Regions from separate parts of the Rothia sp. HMSC069C04 genome, predicted to be linked through region 2. Evidence: predicted binding sites of a transcription regulator. Region 2 holds the regulator's gene; the other holds the start of a gene.
The links. The regulator HspR, encoded in region 2, represses chaperone genes until heat shock. The targets are predictions, from matches to a motif close to AAGTTGAGTCNNNNNGACTCAACTT.
Positions count from the first base shown of each region.

Region 1: clpB (ATP-dependent chaperone ClpB) is a predicted target of HspR. The motif match lies at 2,504-2,528, and genes of this name have one in related genera.

Region 1 covers NZ_KV810736.1:508,260-516,197, reverse strand. The annotation lists gene dps (DNA starvation/stationary phase protection protein Dps) at 134-631, opposite strand; gene HMPREF2879_RS04775 (HAD family hydrolase) at 947-1,603, opposite strand; gene HMPREF2879_RS04770 (NAD(P)-dependent oxidoreductase) at 1,622-2,305, opposite strand; gene clpB (ATP-dependent chaperone ClpB) at 2,581-5,190, shown strand; gene HMPREF2879_RS04760 (Sir2 family NAD-dependent protein deacetylase) at 5,349-6,317, shown strand; gene HMPREF2879_RS04755 (excalibur calcium-binding domain-containing protein) at 6,517-7,734, shown strand.
Region 2 covers NZ_KV810742.1:285,775-293,587, reverse strand. The annotation lists gene HMPREF2879_RS09345 (hypothetical protein) at 1-979, opposite strand, end outside; gene dnaK (molecular chaperone DnaK) at 1,751-3,583, shown strand; gene HMPREF2879_RS06290 (nucleotide exchange factor GrpE) at 3,586-4,164, shown strand; gene HMPREF2879_RS06285 (DnaJ domain-containing protein) at 4,477-5,445, shown strand; gene HMPREF2879_RS06280 (heat shock protein transcriptional repressor HspR) at 5,449-5,955, shown strand; gene HMPREF2879_RS06275 (RNA-guided endonuclease InsQ/TnpB family protein) at 6,119-7,357, opposite strand; gene tnpA (IS200/IS605 family transposase) at 7,384-7,813, shown strand, end outside.

The DNA of each region.
Region 1 (7,938 bases), on a different contig from region 2:
TAAAAAGCCGGGCGGGTGCACCCTCCATAAGGAAGCGCACCCGCCCGGTTCGTGACTCTAAAAGCTAATACCTATATGACGTGCCGCCATAGGTAGGCTGTCGTTTAGAGGCTACGACGTAGATGGTTGCAGCTTAGATGTTGCCTTCGCCGTTCTCCAGGAACGCGCGGATGAACCACTGGAACTTCTCCAGCTCGGCGGTCTGACCGATCAGCAGGTCCTCGGTGACGGGGTCGGACTCGCCAGCGAACGCGATCGCCTTGCGGTGAGCCTCAATCACGCGGGTGTAGACGTCGTTCAGGGCGTGCAGGTGGTCAGCAACGCGTGCGCGGCCGACGGGGTAGTCCTCGACGGTGCGCTGTGCGACCAGTGCGCCAGCCAGGCCGTTGGGGGTTGCGCCCAGGGTTGCCATACGCTCTGCGATGGCGTCGACGAACTCGCGGACGGTGTCGACCTGGGGGTCAATCATTTCGTGAACGGCGATGAAGCCGGGGCCGGTCACGTTCCAGTGAGCGTGCTTCAGCAGCAGGTGCAGGTCGTTCAGGTCGTGCAGACGTGCCTGGAGAACCTCGGAAATGCCCTTGCCTTCTTCGAGGGTCAGGCCGGGTGCGGTGTAGTTTGCGAATGCCATGATGGTCTCCTTCATGATGCTGTGATGCTTGTGGTTCGGTGGGATTTGTCGCCCCGCCGAATCGTTATTATGAGTAAATCATTTTAAGGAACCATTGTCAAGGTTATTTTGAGTAATTCGTAATAAATTGTCATCTATGTGTCGCGCCGCACTTAAAAGCTCCTGCCCAAACGTGCCAGCCCCAAACGCCCGCGTGGCTCACCGCCCAGGCGCACACAAAGGGTGGGATGCGCGATATCTCATCTTGTGCATCCCACCCTTTACGGTGAAGTGTATTCAGTTCTCTGTAGAGCTTTCAGTCTGCAAACTACGCGGCTACGCCAGCGCGCGAACCGCCTCCAGGGTCAGCTCCTCATGCTTGAGGCGCACGGTACCCAGCTCCGCCGGAACCTCCAGCTCGCCCGGCACAACAATGACACGCATACCCGCCGCGGTTGCGCTACGCACGCCCGAAGGGGAGTCCTCAATCGCCACGCACTGAGTCGGATCAACACCCAGACGCTCCGCTGCCAAAAGGTACGGCTGCGGGTCCGGCTTGGGGTGAGTGGTCTCATCGTTACCAATAATGACCGAGAATGTGCCCTCGGGAGCCGCGTTTGCGGTACGGCGCGCTACGGAAGTGGTCGCATTGGTGACGATAGCCGCCGGAATCTGCGCCTCGCGAACCTCCGAAAGGAAACGCTCAATACCGGGCAGGAACTCTACCGGCTGGTGCGCCAGGGCGTCATGCACCTTCGCCACAAGACGTTCATTAATCTCTTCGTCCGGCAGATCCACGCCGCGCTCGCGCAGGCGATCCAGAGTGAACTGCATGGACAGACCCAAGCAATCGAGGGTGTCCTGCTCGGTCCAGGTGCCACCGAAATCTGCGGCGAGAGCAACCTTAGCGGCAGCCCATACGGGTTCGGTGTCAACCAGGGTTCCGTCGTGGTCGAAGAGAATGGCGGCGGGGAAGGTGTTCGTAGTCGTCATGTCATTAAGCCTACCGGTTTATTTCTGAGGCGAGCGTAGGACAGTGTCCCCAATCGTCACCAAAAAATCTGTGCCCGCGTTCTGGGGGTTCTTGGCGATAGTGAGCAGCGCATTGGCAACGTCCTCACGGGCAATCGTCGGAATGCCCGGAACGCGTTCGACACTCGCCATGTTAAATACCTTCACCCCGCCCCTACCGGGCTTATCGGTCAGCCTGCCCGGATGCGCCCGCGAAATATACGGCTGATATTCGGCAACCAGGGCGTCCGCCTTAACCTTGTCGGTAAAAATGCCGCGCATGATGACCTTGCATACCAGGCGCATGGGCAGGGACGCGGTCCGTACCGTATCGCCCACACCGTAGGCGCTCATCAGAACGCAATGCTTCACGCCTGCGCCCGTGACCGCCTCCATGATGAGGGGCAGGCGCTCCTGCATGAACGTGGAGGAGAGAAACTCTCGTACCGTGGCTTTCTGGCCCAGGATGCTGACCATCACGTCTTGCCCGGAGGATGCTGCGGCGAGCTGCTCGGCATCGTTCAGGGCTCCCGGAACGATAGTGAGATTTTGGTGCGCTCCCAAAAGTGTTAGCGCCTTGTCGGGGTTGCGCACGTAGGCGGTGACGGTGTGCCCCTCCTCTAGGGCTTTGCGGGTGAAGAGGTAGCCGGTGCGGCCGGTTGCGCCTATAACCAGTATTTTCATGTGGGTCCCCATTCGTGACTGTGATTGTTGTGGGAGCCCGCAAGCGCCCAGCCTCGCAAGTACCCAGTCCGGTCAGTATAACAATGCGGTTTTGACTGGGGCTTTTGTCCGGGGCTTTTGTTTGGGGGTCAGGGGTGTGAGGTGGGGTGAGGTGGGGTGAAAAATATGAAAATTTTTTTGCAGGAGGCTTGCGAAACATAATTGAGTGGAGTAGACTCAAGTTATGTAATGCAGGGGCGCATAGGATAAGCCCCTCGAAATGCGAAAGGAACATCATGGACAACAAGTTCACGACCAAGAGTCAAGAAGTTATCTCGGCGGCAAATACTAATGCTCAAACCGCCGGTAACCCCACTATTGAAACCGCGCACATCCTCAAGGCCCTCATGGACCAGCGCGAAGGCGTCGCCGTAGCAGTCCTCAAGGCTGCAGGCCTGGATGTGGACGCTATCTCCGAGGCGGCATCCGCTGAAATCAAGAAGCTGCCGAAGGCATCCGGTGCCTCCGTGCAGAACGCCTCCCTCAGCCGTGCCGCGCTCTCCGCTCTGCAGGCGGCACAGACCCGCGCCCAGGGCTTCGGAGATACCTACGTTTCTACCGAAATGATTCTGCTCGGCATTGCCAGCGGCACAGATAGCACCGCTGAAGCAATGCACAAGCTCGGCGCTACCGCAGAGCTCATTGCACAGACCATCCCCACCGTCCGAGGAGACCGCACCGTGGACACCCCCGACCCCGAAGGCACCTTCCAGGCGCTCGAAAAGTACGGTACCGACCTGACCGCTATTGCCCGCGCGGGCAAGCTTGACCCGGTCATCGGCCGCGACTCTGAGATTCGCCGCGTTGTGCAGGTGCTTTCCCGCCGTACCAAGAACAACCCCGTGCTGATTGGTGAGCCCGGCGTCGGTAAGACCGCCGTCGTGGAAGGCTTGGCACAGCGCATGGTTTCTGGCGACGTGCCCGAATCCCTGCGCGGCAAGACCCTCATCAGCCTGGACCTGGGCTCCATGGTCGCAGGCGCAAAGTACCGCGGTGAATTCGAGGAGCGTCTGAAGGCTGTCCTCGAAGAAATCAAGAAGTCCGAGGGTCAGATCGTGACCTTCATCGACGAGATTCACACCGTCGTCGGTGCGGGCGCGTCCGAAGGCTCCATGGACGCAGGCAACATGCTCAAGCCCATGCTTGCCCGTGGCGAGTTGCGCCTGATCGGTGCCACCACCCTGGACGAGTACCGCGAGAACATTGAGAAGGACCCCGCACTGGAGCGCCGCTTCCAGCAGGTGTACGTGGGCGAGCCCAGCGTAGATGACACCATCGGTATTCTGCGCGGCCTGAAGGAACGCTACGAGGCACACCACAAGGTGCAGATCGCTGACTCCGCGCTGGTTGCCGCAGCAACCCTGTCCAACCGTTACATTCCCTCCCGTCAGCTGCCTGACAAGGCAATTGACCTGATTGACGAGGCAGCATCCCGCCTGCGCATGGAAATTGACTCCGCACCGGAGGAAATCGACCAGCTGCGCCGCGCCGTGGACCGCCTCACCATGGAGGAACTGGCACTTGCCGACGAGACCGATCCCGCATCCGTGGAGCGTCTGGAAGCGTTGCGCAAGGACATGGCTGACAAGAAGGAACAGCTCGACGCCCTCAACGCTCGTTGGGAGGCCGAGAAGGCTAGCCTGAACCGTGTGGGTGACATCAAGACCCAGATTGACGAGCTGCGTTCCCGCGCAGAGGTTGCACAGCGCGAGGGTAACCTCGCCGAGGCATCCCGCCTGCTGTACGGTGAGATTCCCGCAAAGCAGGCTGAGCTGGAAGAAGCACAGCGCGCCGAGGACACCGCCAAGAGCGAGTCCATGGTCTCCGAAGAGGTCACCGCGGACGATATCGCCGAGGTGATTTCCTCCTGGACCGGTATTCCCGCAGGTCGCATGATGCAGGGCGAATCCGAGAAGCTGCTCGAAATGGAGAAGCGCATCGGTGCCCGCCTCATTGGTCAGGAAGCCGCAGTGGTTGCCGTCTCTGACGCTGTGCGCCGCGCCCGCGCCGGTATTTCCGACCCGAACCGCCCGATTGGTTCCTTCCTGTTCCTGGGCCCGACCGGTGTTGGTAAGACCGAGCTGGCTAAGGCACTGGCTGAGTTCCAGTTCGATGACGAGCGTGCCCTGGTGCGCATCGACATGAGTGAATACTCCGAGAAGCACACCGTTTCTCGCCTGGTCGGTGCCCCTCCCGGATACGTCGGCCACGAAGAGGGCGGTCAGCTGACCGAGGCTGTACGCCGTCGCCCCTACTCGGTGGTCCTGCTCGACGAGGTTGAGAAGGCACACCCCGAGGTCTTCGACATCCTGCTGCAGGTACTCGATGACGGCCGCCTGACCGACGGCCAGGGCCGCACCGTGGACTTCCGCAACGTCATCCTGATCCTGACCTCGAACCTCGGTTCGCAGTACCTGGTCAACCAGGACCTGCCCTTCGAGGAGCGCTCCGAGAAGGCACTGGAGGTTGTGCACCAGGCATTCCGCCCCGAGTTCCTCAACCGACTGGACGACATCATCATGTTCCAGCCCCTGTCGGCTGAGAACCTGGGCCAGATTGTGGGCCTGCAGATCAAGAGCATGGCTAAGCGTCTGGAGGACCGCCGCCTCACCCTGAACGTCACCCCCGCCGCCCTGGAGTGGCTGGGTAAGACCGGCTACGACCCGGCATTCGGTGCCCGCCCGCTGCGCCGCCTGGTACAGCGCGAGATTGGCGACCGCCTGGCTCGAGGCATCCTCTCCGGTGCAATCCACGACGGCGACACCGTGACCGTGGATGTGAACCCGGACGTTGCCAGCGACGGTCTGTCGGTGACCTCCGAGCGTGAGCAGAAGGCTGAGAACTAAACCGGTCTGCTGGGCGGACTTAGCCCGTGGCTGAGTTTGCACATTCGAAACCATACGAAATAGGCTGTGGGGTACCCTCGAAAGGGGGTGCCCCACAGCCGTTTAACGCGTTAGAACCGCGCTGAACCGCACTAGTACACAGAGCATTGAGGAGAAGAATGGACCGCTGGACTGACCACCAGAACTTCGCCGCCGCCGGTGAGCAGCGCGAAGAAATCGCCTCCGTGCACCGTGCCGCAATCCGCTCGATTCAGCGCGTTGTCTCTGAGAACGCCACCCCGCACGACGAAGAATACGCCTCCGCGGGTATTGCCGAGCTACTCAAGGCGGGTAAGGTTCTCGTGCTCACCGGCGCGGGAGTAAGCACCGAATCCGGCATCCCCGACTACCGCGGACCCGGCGGTTCCCTGCACGACCACCGCCCCATGACCTACCAGGAATTCCGCTACGATGACGCCGCCCGCCAACGCTACTGGGCGCGCTCCTACGTGGGTTGGCGCCGCATGCGCCGAGCCGAACCGAACCGCGCCCACTATGCGCTCGCCGAGCTGGAGCAGCTGGGTGCCGTGAGCGGCGTGATTACGCAGAACGTGGATGGGCTGCACGCCCGCGCTGGAAGCTGCCGCCTGCTGGCACTGCACGGTGACCTCTCCCGTATTGTGTGCCTGGACTGCGGGCAGGACGAGAGCCGCGAAAGCCTGGATGCACGCCTGGACGCGGCGAACCCCGGCTACCTGGCGCGCCTTGAAGACGAAGAGCTGCGCGTGAACCCTGACGGTGACGTGGAGCTGGACGAGCGCTATATTCGCGATTTTCAGATGGTGCCCTGCATCGCCTGCGGTTCGACCCGCCTCAAGCCGGATGTGGTGTACTTTGGTGAGTCCGTGCCCGCCGAACGTAAGGCGCTCAAGGACGCCATGCTCGCTGAATGTTCGGCGCTGCTGGTGGTGGGCTCCTCGGTGGCGGTTATGAGTAGCTACAAGATTGTGTTGGAGGCTCTGCGTGCCGGCAAGCCGGTCGCTGTCATCAATGGCGGCCCCGGTCGTGCGGATGCGAAGGCTACCTACCTGTGGCGCACCGGCGTGGGTGAGGCGCTGGAACTCATGCTCGACGCCGTTGACGTTTAAGGTTGCTGGAGTCGTTGCAGAGGTCTAGGCTGCGCTGTTTTCCAGTGAATGCTGTTTCTCTAGCGAATTTTGCCGCGCGTGCACTGACCTATAGCTGGCCCGTCGTTAACTGCACGAAAGTGCTATTTTGTGTTGCAAGTCATTGCAAATAGCCCCTGGACAGGCGGATACACCCAGAGCGCGGGGATAAAATGATGGGATGGACATTCGACACACTATCACTCGCTTCGGTGCCACCGCCCTGATCGGCTGCGGTCTGGCGGTCACCGCAATCCCCGCAACGTTCGCTCAGAACGGTGAAGAGTCCGTCACCCACGTCTACTCCGACAAGGCGACTTCCCACATCTCTGAGGTCTGGTACAAGGGCGAAACCCTGAAGATTACCGGCGAAGGCTTCCTGACTCAGGACGGCACCTCCGGCTCCGTCATCGCTATCAAGCTGAACAAGGGCTCCGTCAAGATTGACGGCAAGGACTACCTGGAAGTTCAGGCTGACGAGAAGGGCAACTTCTCCGTTTCCATTCCCTGGCAGAACGACCTGGATGAGCGTATCTCCGTGGACGTCTACCTGCTCTCCGGCTCCCTGAAGGACAACGACACCGCTCGCGGCGGCAAGGCTGCGACCGTGAAGATTGAGGCTCGTTCCGTTCAGGAAGCAACCCCCTCCGCTACCGCTTCGGTGAGCCCTTCGGCAACCGCTTCTGCTTCGGCTTCCGTGGTGGCTACCCCCTCCGCTTCTGTTGCGCCCTCCGCATCTGCGACTCCTTCGGCTTCGGCTACCGCCGCTGATGAGGTTGTTGCCTCCGTGGATGCAAAGATCAAGGACCGCGCCGATGAGAAGGCGTCCGCTACCGCTTCGGTGAGCCCCTCGGCTACCGCGTCGGCTTCCGCTTCTGTGGTTGCAACCCCCTCTGCTTCGGCTTCTGCTTCCGCATCGGCTTCCGCTTCGGCCACTACTGAGCAGAACGCACCTGTAGCGAACGAAGCGAAGGATCAGCTGGGTGATTCCACCTCCGCTACCGAGCAGGTGACCGCTTCGGCTGAGAGCACCCGCTTCGCGAACTGCGCAGAGGTTGCGGCTGCTGGCCTGGCGCCCATTCACGAAAGCCACCCGGACTTCCGTAAGAAGTTCGACAACGATGGTAACGGCCTGGGCTGCGAGGTTATCAACAGCGAGGTGACGGACGGTTCCTCTTCCAACGGTTCCTCGGGTTCTTCTTCCCGCAACTCTGGCGGCCTGGACAACCTGGGTAGCGGTTCCTCCTCTTCGAGCAATTCCACTTCGAGCCGCGCTCAGCGCTCCTCCCTGGCTAACACCGGTGCTTCCAACGCCTTCACCATGGCTGGCCTGGGCCTGGTAGCTCTGGGTCTGGGCGTTGCTGGCGTGACCGCTGTGCGTAACCGCAAGAACTCCTAAAACTATCGTCACCGCCCGGTGCGGTGCGTGAGAGTCCCCTCTCCTGAACGCTTTTGAATGTTCGGCGGAGGGGATTCTTGCGTTTAACGGGGTGGTTTTTGTTGGCGTGTTGTGTCGGTGGGATGGCGCATGTACTTGCTGGTTTCTTCAAGTCTCAATTGAGACTTTAGGGGTGCACGGCGGTGCAAAAGGTCTCTATGGTTC
Region 2 (7,813 bases):
CAATTAATATAAATGTAATGAAATGGCGCAGGACTACTAGAAAGCCGCTGATAATTTTCTGTGTATCGATTAATGAAGTGCTTATGGATGTGGCGGGTTGTTTTTCTGCAGAATGAATAATGGAGTTTCTTAGAGATTCAAAGGGGTGGCTGTTTTGGATTAGTCTGAAGCCTCTGTACAGAATAGATAGGGCTAAGGGGAAAAGAAAAGTGGAATAGACTATAAGGGTTAGCATAAGCATAAAAGAAATCCACTCGTATTTAGCGTACGTAAATTCAGTTGCCGTAAGATGAATTGCAAGACCAATGTCGCGGTCCATCAACATTATGTTTTGAATTAATATAAACGTGAAGGATATTGCAATGATTATTGGCACTAACTGTGATGCGGATTTAAGCTTTTCGAAGGGGGTTTGAGGTTGTATTTTTTCTTTATTGAGAAAGTCTCTGTTGATTGATCGATTCTCTATTTTATGGATTTTTTGATAGAAAGTATAGATTAATGTAGGTAGAAGGGGTATTAGGGTAAATAATATTATAAAGAGATGGTACGCGCTAGGAATTTCGGGCTCACCGAGAACTATGGTTACTGATAAGTAGGCGAATAGAGGGGGGAAGAAAAAATTCATGGCCTGTATAAATGTATTAATGTTTATATCGATTTTATCTAGATATTTTTTAAAAGCTCGCCAAATCGAAAAAATAGTTTTTGGAAAAATTATACATAGAGCCATAGGGGTTAAGATGAGTGTAATAAGTGTTGAAGCATTAAATGGGATTTTAAAGTGAGAGACATTAATATATATAATTCCTAAAGTTAATGCTGTAGCGATTGACGAGAGTTTCCAATCTATATTATTTTCTGATTTGCCAAGCAAGTGTGTCTTCTGAGGGGAGTGGGAGGGTCTGTGAATTCTATTTATGAAGGGTCTGCGAAATCTATTCGAGGTTTTCTGCAGTGGGGCTTTTTGCGTGGGCATTGGCAATTCCTGTCTGCTTTGAGAGGATATGGTTGTAACCAGCATACGGTAGGCGGGTAGGCTCAAGCCACAGGTGAAGGTTAGAATTACGGACCGGACAAGCGGAGATACCTCCATAGAGTGAGCGATGGAGCTTGCAAGCGGGTTCGCCATATACAAGAGGAGTGAATCTCTGATATCTCAGGTGGGTGCCCGTAGTTGAGATGTCTGCACGAAGCGCACCCCTAGCAACGCTGCTAGAGGCCTAGCTTCCCGGCTCAAAAATCGCGCCTAAAAATCGCCTCGCACACCCTATATAAGGTGCCCTCGCGCCACCTTCCGGCACCTCTCACACTCCCAATTTTCGGGTTTTCACCCCCTTTTTTTAAAGATTTTTAAAAAATTTTTCGCCCAATCATCCCGGCACAGTCCGCCGTGCGCTGAATCGCCTCACCGTACCCTCGCCAAGCCCGAAAACCCCGGAATTTCGCGGCAAAACCGCCCGTCCGCGCCCCACCACCGCCCCAAAAGTCGCCCGCAAAACACCCCTCCAGAACCTTAAAAAACCCGTCCCTCACACACCTCCGCGAAAAAAAGTTGAGTAAAGTTCGCTCAACCCTATTGACACACCCTCTGAGAGGGTGCATACTTGAGTACACAAGGCTCAAGGAAGCCGCGCAGACCACCCCACACGGGCGGCACGCGCAGCACCGACCGCCTCCAAAACTTTCAAACTAACCCGCCTCGCATTAGAAGAAGCGGGGCACTAACACCTAAGGAGTGAATAAACATATGGCACGTGCAGTAGGTATTGACCTCGGTACCACCAACTCGGTCGTAGCAGCACTGGAAGGTGGCGACCCGGTCGTCATCGCTAACGCAGAGGGCACCCGCACCACCCCCTCCGTCGTCGCATTCTCCAAGGACGGCGAGGTTCTGGTCGGTAGCGTCGCAAAGCGTCAGGCAGTAACCAACGTCGACCGCACCATCTCCTCCGTCAAGCGCCACATGGGCACCGACTGGACCACCGAGATCGACGGCAAGAAGTACACCCCGCAGGAAATCTCCGCTCGTATCCTCATGAAGCTGAAGGGCGACGCAGAGGCATTCCTGAACGACACCGTCACCGACGCTGTCATCACCGTCCCGGCATACTTCAACGACGCTGAGCGTCAGGCAACCAAGGAAGCCGGCGAGATCGCAGGCCTGAACGTCCTGCGTATCGTCAACGAGCCCACCGCCGCAGCACTCGCATACGGCCTGGACAAGGGTAAGGAAGACGAGCTCATCCTGGTCTTCGACCTCGGTGGCGGTACCTTCGACGTCTCCCTGCTGGAAGTCGGCAAGGACGACGACGGCTTCTCCACCATTCAGGTTCGCGCAACCAGCGGTGACAACCGCCTCGGTGGCGACGACTGGGACCAGCGCGTAGTCGAGTGGCTGCTCGCACAGGTGAAGGCAAACACCGGCGCAGACCTGTCCAAGGACAAGATCGCTCTGCAGCGTCTGCAGGAAGCAGCTGAGCAGGCTAAGAAGGAACTGTCCAGCGCAACCAGCACCAACATCTCCCTGCAGTACCTGTCCGTGACCCCCGAGGGCCCCATCCACCTGGACGAGAAGCTGACCCGCGCAAAGTTCGAGGAACTGACCCACGACCTGCTCGAGCGCACCAAGAAGCCCGTGCTCGACGTCATCAAGGAGGCCGGTGTGTCCATCTCCGAGATTTCTGAGGTCATCCTGGTCGGTGGCTCCACCCGTATGCCCGCCGTCGCTGAGCTCGTCAAGGAGCTCACCGGCCGCGAGCCCAACAAGGGCGTGAACCCCGACGAGGTCGTGGCAATGGGTGCAGCACTGCAGGCAGGCGTTCTGAAGGGCGACCGTAAGGACGTTCTGCTGATTGACGTCACCCCTCTCTCCCTCGGTATCGAGACCAAGGGCGGCGTGATGACCAAGCTGATCGAGCGCAACACCGCAATCCCGACCAAGCGTTCCGAGACCTTCACCACCGCAGAGGACAACCAGCCCTCCGTGACCATTCAGGTCTTCCAGGGTGAGCGTGAGTTCACTCGCGACAACAAGAACCTGGGTACCTTCGAGCTGACCGGCATCGCCCCCGCACCCCGTGGCGTGCCCCAGATTGAGGTCACCTTCGACATTGACGCAAACGGCATCGTGCACGTCTCCGCAAAGGACAAGGGCACCGGCGCTGAGCAGTCCATGACCATCACCGGCGGTACCTCCCTCTCGAAGGACGACATCGACCGCATGGTCAAGGACGCAGAAGCACACGCTGAGCAGGATAAGGCACGCCGCGAGGCTGCTGACACCCGCAACGCAGCCGAGTCCGTCGCATACTCCGTCGAGAAGCTCCTGAAGGAGAACGGCGACAAGCTGCCCGAGGACGTCAAGACCTCCGTTCAGGGCGACGTCGACGAGCTGAAGAAGGCACTCGAGGGCGACGATGACGCAGCAGTGAAGTCCGCATTCGAGAAGCTGCAGGCATCCCAGTCCAAGCTGGGTGAGGCACTCTACGCAGCAGCACAGGCTGAGGCATCCGAGTCCAAGCCCGCCGCTGATGAGGACGTTGTCGACGCCGAGGTTATCGACGAAGACGAGAAGAAGTAATCATGGCTGAGCAGGAAAACACCACCCCCGACTCGCTGGAGGAGGCATTCAACGCCCCCGCAGCGGAAGGCCACCCCGAAGCTGAATCGGTCGAAACCGCCGAAGAAGCTGCGGAAGCCGTCGAGGCTGAGCTCCAGGACGCCGTAGAAGCAGAATCTGCGGATGCGGCACTCGCCGCGGAGCGCCTGGACTCCCTGCTTCGCCTGCAGGCAGAGTTCACCAACTACAAGAACCGCACCGCCCGCGAAAAGGAGCAGCTGCGACTCTTCGTAATCAGTGACCTGGTCGGCGCACTGCTGCCGGTGTTCGACGACATCGACGCCGCACGCAAGCACGGCGACCTGCAGGACGGCCCCTTCGCCTCCATCGCCGCGAAGCTCGAAGAGCTGCTCGGCAAGCAGGGCGTGGAGCGCTTCGGTGAAGTAGGCGACGCCTTCGACCCGAACATCCACGAAGCTGTACTGCAGCAGCCCACCGACGAGGTGGCCGAGGATCATGTCTCCATGGTTCTGCGTTACGGCTACCGCGTGAACGACCGCGTGGTTCGTACCGCTCAGGTGGCTGTGGCTGTCGCACCGTAAGGTGGTCGGCTCAGCAATGGCTGAATAACTAACGACGGGCGGGTGCTCTCCCTGGTGGGGGAGTGCCCGCCCTGTTGTTTGCCTAAGCTGTTCTGCCGGGGTTGCTATACCGGCGTGTTGGCGCGGGTTTTGGCGAGCTGTGGTGGCGGCGAGAAGGCTTGTAGGGGTGCTATTTTTTGGGCTCAGCCCTTTCAAAATTGAGTCAAGTAGACTAAACTTTTATATAGAGTATTAACACAAGCACGCGGTGCCCCTGCAAGCCGTCCCGTAACCGAGGAGGGCGGCGCATCACCGCAGAAGGAGAAACACAACATGGCAAGTGAAAACTGGCTAACCGACGACTTTTATAAGGCACTGGGTGTCAGCGAAGACGCAAGCGAAAGCGACATCAAGAAGGCGTACCGCAAACTCTCCCGCAAGTACCACCCGGACCTGAACCCCGGCGACGCCGCAGCAGAGAAGAAGTTCAAGGAAATCTCGGAAGCATACGACGTGCTCTCCGATAAGAAGCAGCGCGAAGAGTACGACCAGATCCGCCGCTACGGCGCATCTGGCATGGGCGGATTCGGAGGCGGCGGCTTCGGCGGTGGCAGCTACACCGGCTACCCCGGCGCGGACGCATTCGGCGGCTTCAGCAACGGCGGCGCAGGCATCAACATTGACGACCTGCTCGGCGGCCTCTTCGGCGGTAGCGCCGGCGGCTCCCGACGCTCCGCAGGCTTCACCAGCGCCGACTTCGGCGGCGCACAGCACGCAGCCCCCGAAGAAAGCACCACCAGCACCCGCATCAGCCTCGCCCAGGCATACACCGGCGCGACCGTGACCGTGTTCCTGCCGGACGGCTCCCATACCGAGGCACGCATCCCTGCAGGCATTAAGGACGGTCAAAAGGTCCGCCTGCGCGGCAAGGGCCTGCGCGGTGGCGACCTGAAGGTCACCGTGCGCGTCTCCGATGACTCCGTGTACTCGCGCGAGGGCAACAACCTGGTTATGCGCGCACCCGTCACCCTCGCCGAGGCCGTCGACGGCGCAGTGATTGAGGTGCCCCTGCCTGACGCATCCACCGTGAAGTTGCGCCTGGCACCCGGTCAGGTCGGCCGCCGACTGCGCGCTAAGGGCCGCGGCTTCAAGGCTAAGGGCGGCGACGGCGACCTGCTGGTCATCCCCGAAATTGTACTGCCCACCGAGCTGAGCGCAGAGGCACAGGAAGCATTCGATAAGTTCGTAAAACTGGCACCGCAGGAGAACCCGCGTAAGGATCTGTTGAAGAAGGCGAAGTAAACCATGGCATCTCGAGAATCATCATCTAAGTCCCGTAGCGGCAAGCCGTTGCACAGCGTGGACCTGCCGGTTTTCGTGATTTCTGTGGCGGCTGAGCTGGCGGGCATGCACCCGCAGACCCTGCGCCAGTACGACCGTATCGGCCTGGTTCAGCCTTCGCGTGCGCCCGGTAAGGCGCGCCGCTATTCGCAACGTGACGTGAACCGTCTGCAGCAGATTCAGCAGCTCTCGCAGGAGGGCGTCTCCCTGGAGGGTATTCGCCGCATTATTGAGCTGGAGTCCCTCGTGGAGGAGCAGCAGGAGCAGATTGCGGCGCTGCAGCGTCAGGTTGAGGATGCGAAGGTGAAGCTGGGCTTGGCGGAGCGCGTGTTCGCTGCCGGTACCAGCGGCGACGTGGTGCATATTGCCCGCGGTACCCGCCCGGCGCCTCGTCAGCGTTCTTCGGCTGTGGTGCTGTACCGTCAGCGTCACCAGCCGGCTACGGCGGATGATACGAAGCCGCAGCGCTAAACCGGCTAAACCCGCTACACTTGGATAAACGGCTCGGCTGTTCTAGCTCATTCGCGCTAGTCAGCCACCCATATAGGCTTGTGCGTCTTTGTGTATACGCCGCGTGAGGGAGGTTGACTTCCTCCTCCTTGCGAACAAAGAGGACTCCTGCCAGCCGCATACCCTACAGGTATGCGGCTCTCGGTGGGTTAACAGCGTCAACAGCAACAGCACCCGCAAGCAGGCGTCTTACGTCCCTCTTCTGTTCGTTTAAACTCTCCGCAAGTCCTGCGGCGAGCATAATATTCACACACGCATTAGCATCTCGATCTAAGCGCATACCACACTTGGTACACGCCCATTCACGGATATTCAGCGGCTTTCTACCGCCCGGCTCACCACACACAGAACACAGCTGCGACGTGGGGGCAAACCGGTCAGCAAAGACCACCATGCGATGACGTTCATCAGCCTTCTCTTCTATCAGACGGCGTAATAAACCCCATGAGGCATCCAATACCGACTTACCTAAACGGGTACGCGACAGACCAGCCACATTCAGGTTCTCCAGGGCGATGACTTGGTTCTCGTCCACCACCTTGTTTGCTACCTGATGCGCGTAATGGCTCCTTGTATTGCGTACCTTGGCGTGAGCTTTGGCTAGGCGGATGCGTTGCTTTTCGTAGCGGTTGCTACCGCGCTTTTTACGGGAGAGCTGACGTTGAAGCGTAGCAAGACGTGCCGCTGCCTTCTTTAAAGGGCGGGGGTTCTCAAAGAACACCCGTTCACCCTCAGAATTGACAGCTACGGCCAGGCGATTCAGGCCTAGGTCAACACCGACAGCGTATGCAGAAGGCTCCGGTATCTGAATATTTTCAGCAGGCACATCCACAACAAATGAGACATAGTACTTCCCATCCGGCTCACGAATGAGTGTGACTGAGGATGGCTCAGCAGGTAGAGGGCGTGACAGCACGAACCGCACATTTCCAATTTTGGCCAAGCGCACAAAACCGACTCGATGAGTTGTTTCATGCACTATAAACCCGGAGTTCTTCGTAAACCTTGCTGACTGGCGGTGACTGCGCTTTTTAAAGCGCGGTGCATGAGCGCCGCGTTTACCTTTGCGCTGGCCAGTGACAGTAGCAAAAAAAGCCTTATAGGCTTTATCCAAGTCACGTAAGGCTTGTTGTAGGGGTACGGAGGAGACCTCACTCAGCCAGAATCGTTCCTCGGTTTTCTTTAACGCAGTCAGGCGTGCGGACAGTTCAGCGGCTGAAGGTTTAGTGCCGGTGAGCCGGTAGGTCTCTAGTGCGTGGGCTAAAGCGTCGTTGTAGGTTACGCGCACGCATCCAAAGAGTCGGGCAATAGGTTCGACCTGGCCCGGTTTTGGGTATGCGCGGTATCGGTAACGCTTCAACATAACATCTCCATTATATACTTGGTGTCATGGCAGATAATGCAGACATTCGCACTGGAAGACAAGCTATCTGGGATCTTCATGTCCAGTTGGTGTTTGTAACTAAATACCGTCGATATGTCTTCACAGATGACATGTTGAAAACCTGTGAAAACATCATGCGGGACGTATGTAAAAACTTCGGCGCAACCTTGGAAGAGTTCAGCGGAGGGGCCAATCACGTTTACTTGCTGGTGGGATACCCTGCAACAGTTGCTGTTTCCAAGTTGGTCAATTCCCTCAAAGGTGTTTCCTCGCGTATCTTACGGCGAGATTACGCGGATGAGATTGCCCCTTACCTGTTGGATGGGCATCTGTGGTCACGCTCGTATTACGCAGGCTCTGCTAGTGGTGCTCTATCGCAAGCCGCGCTAACCGGCTACACTGGGATAAACAGCCCGGCTGTTCTAGCTTGTCTAG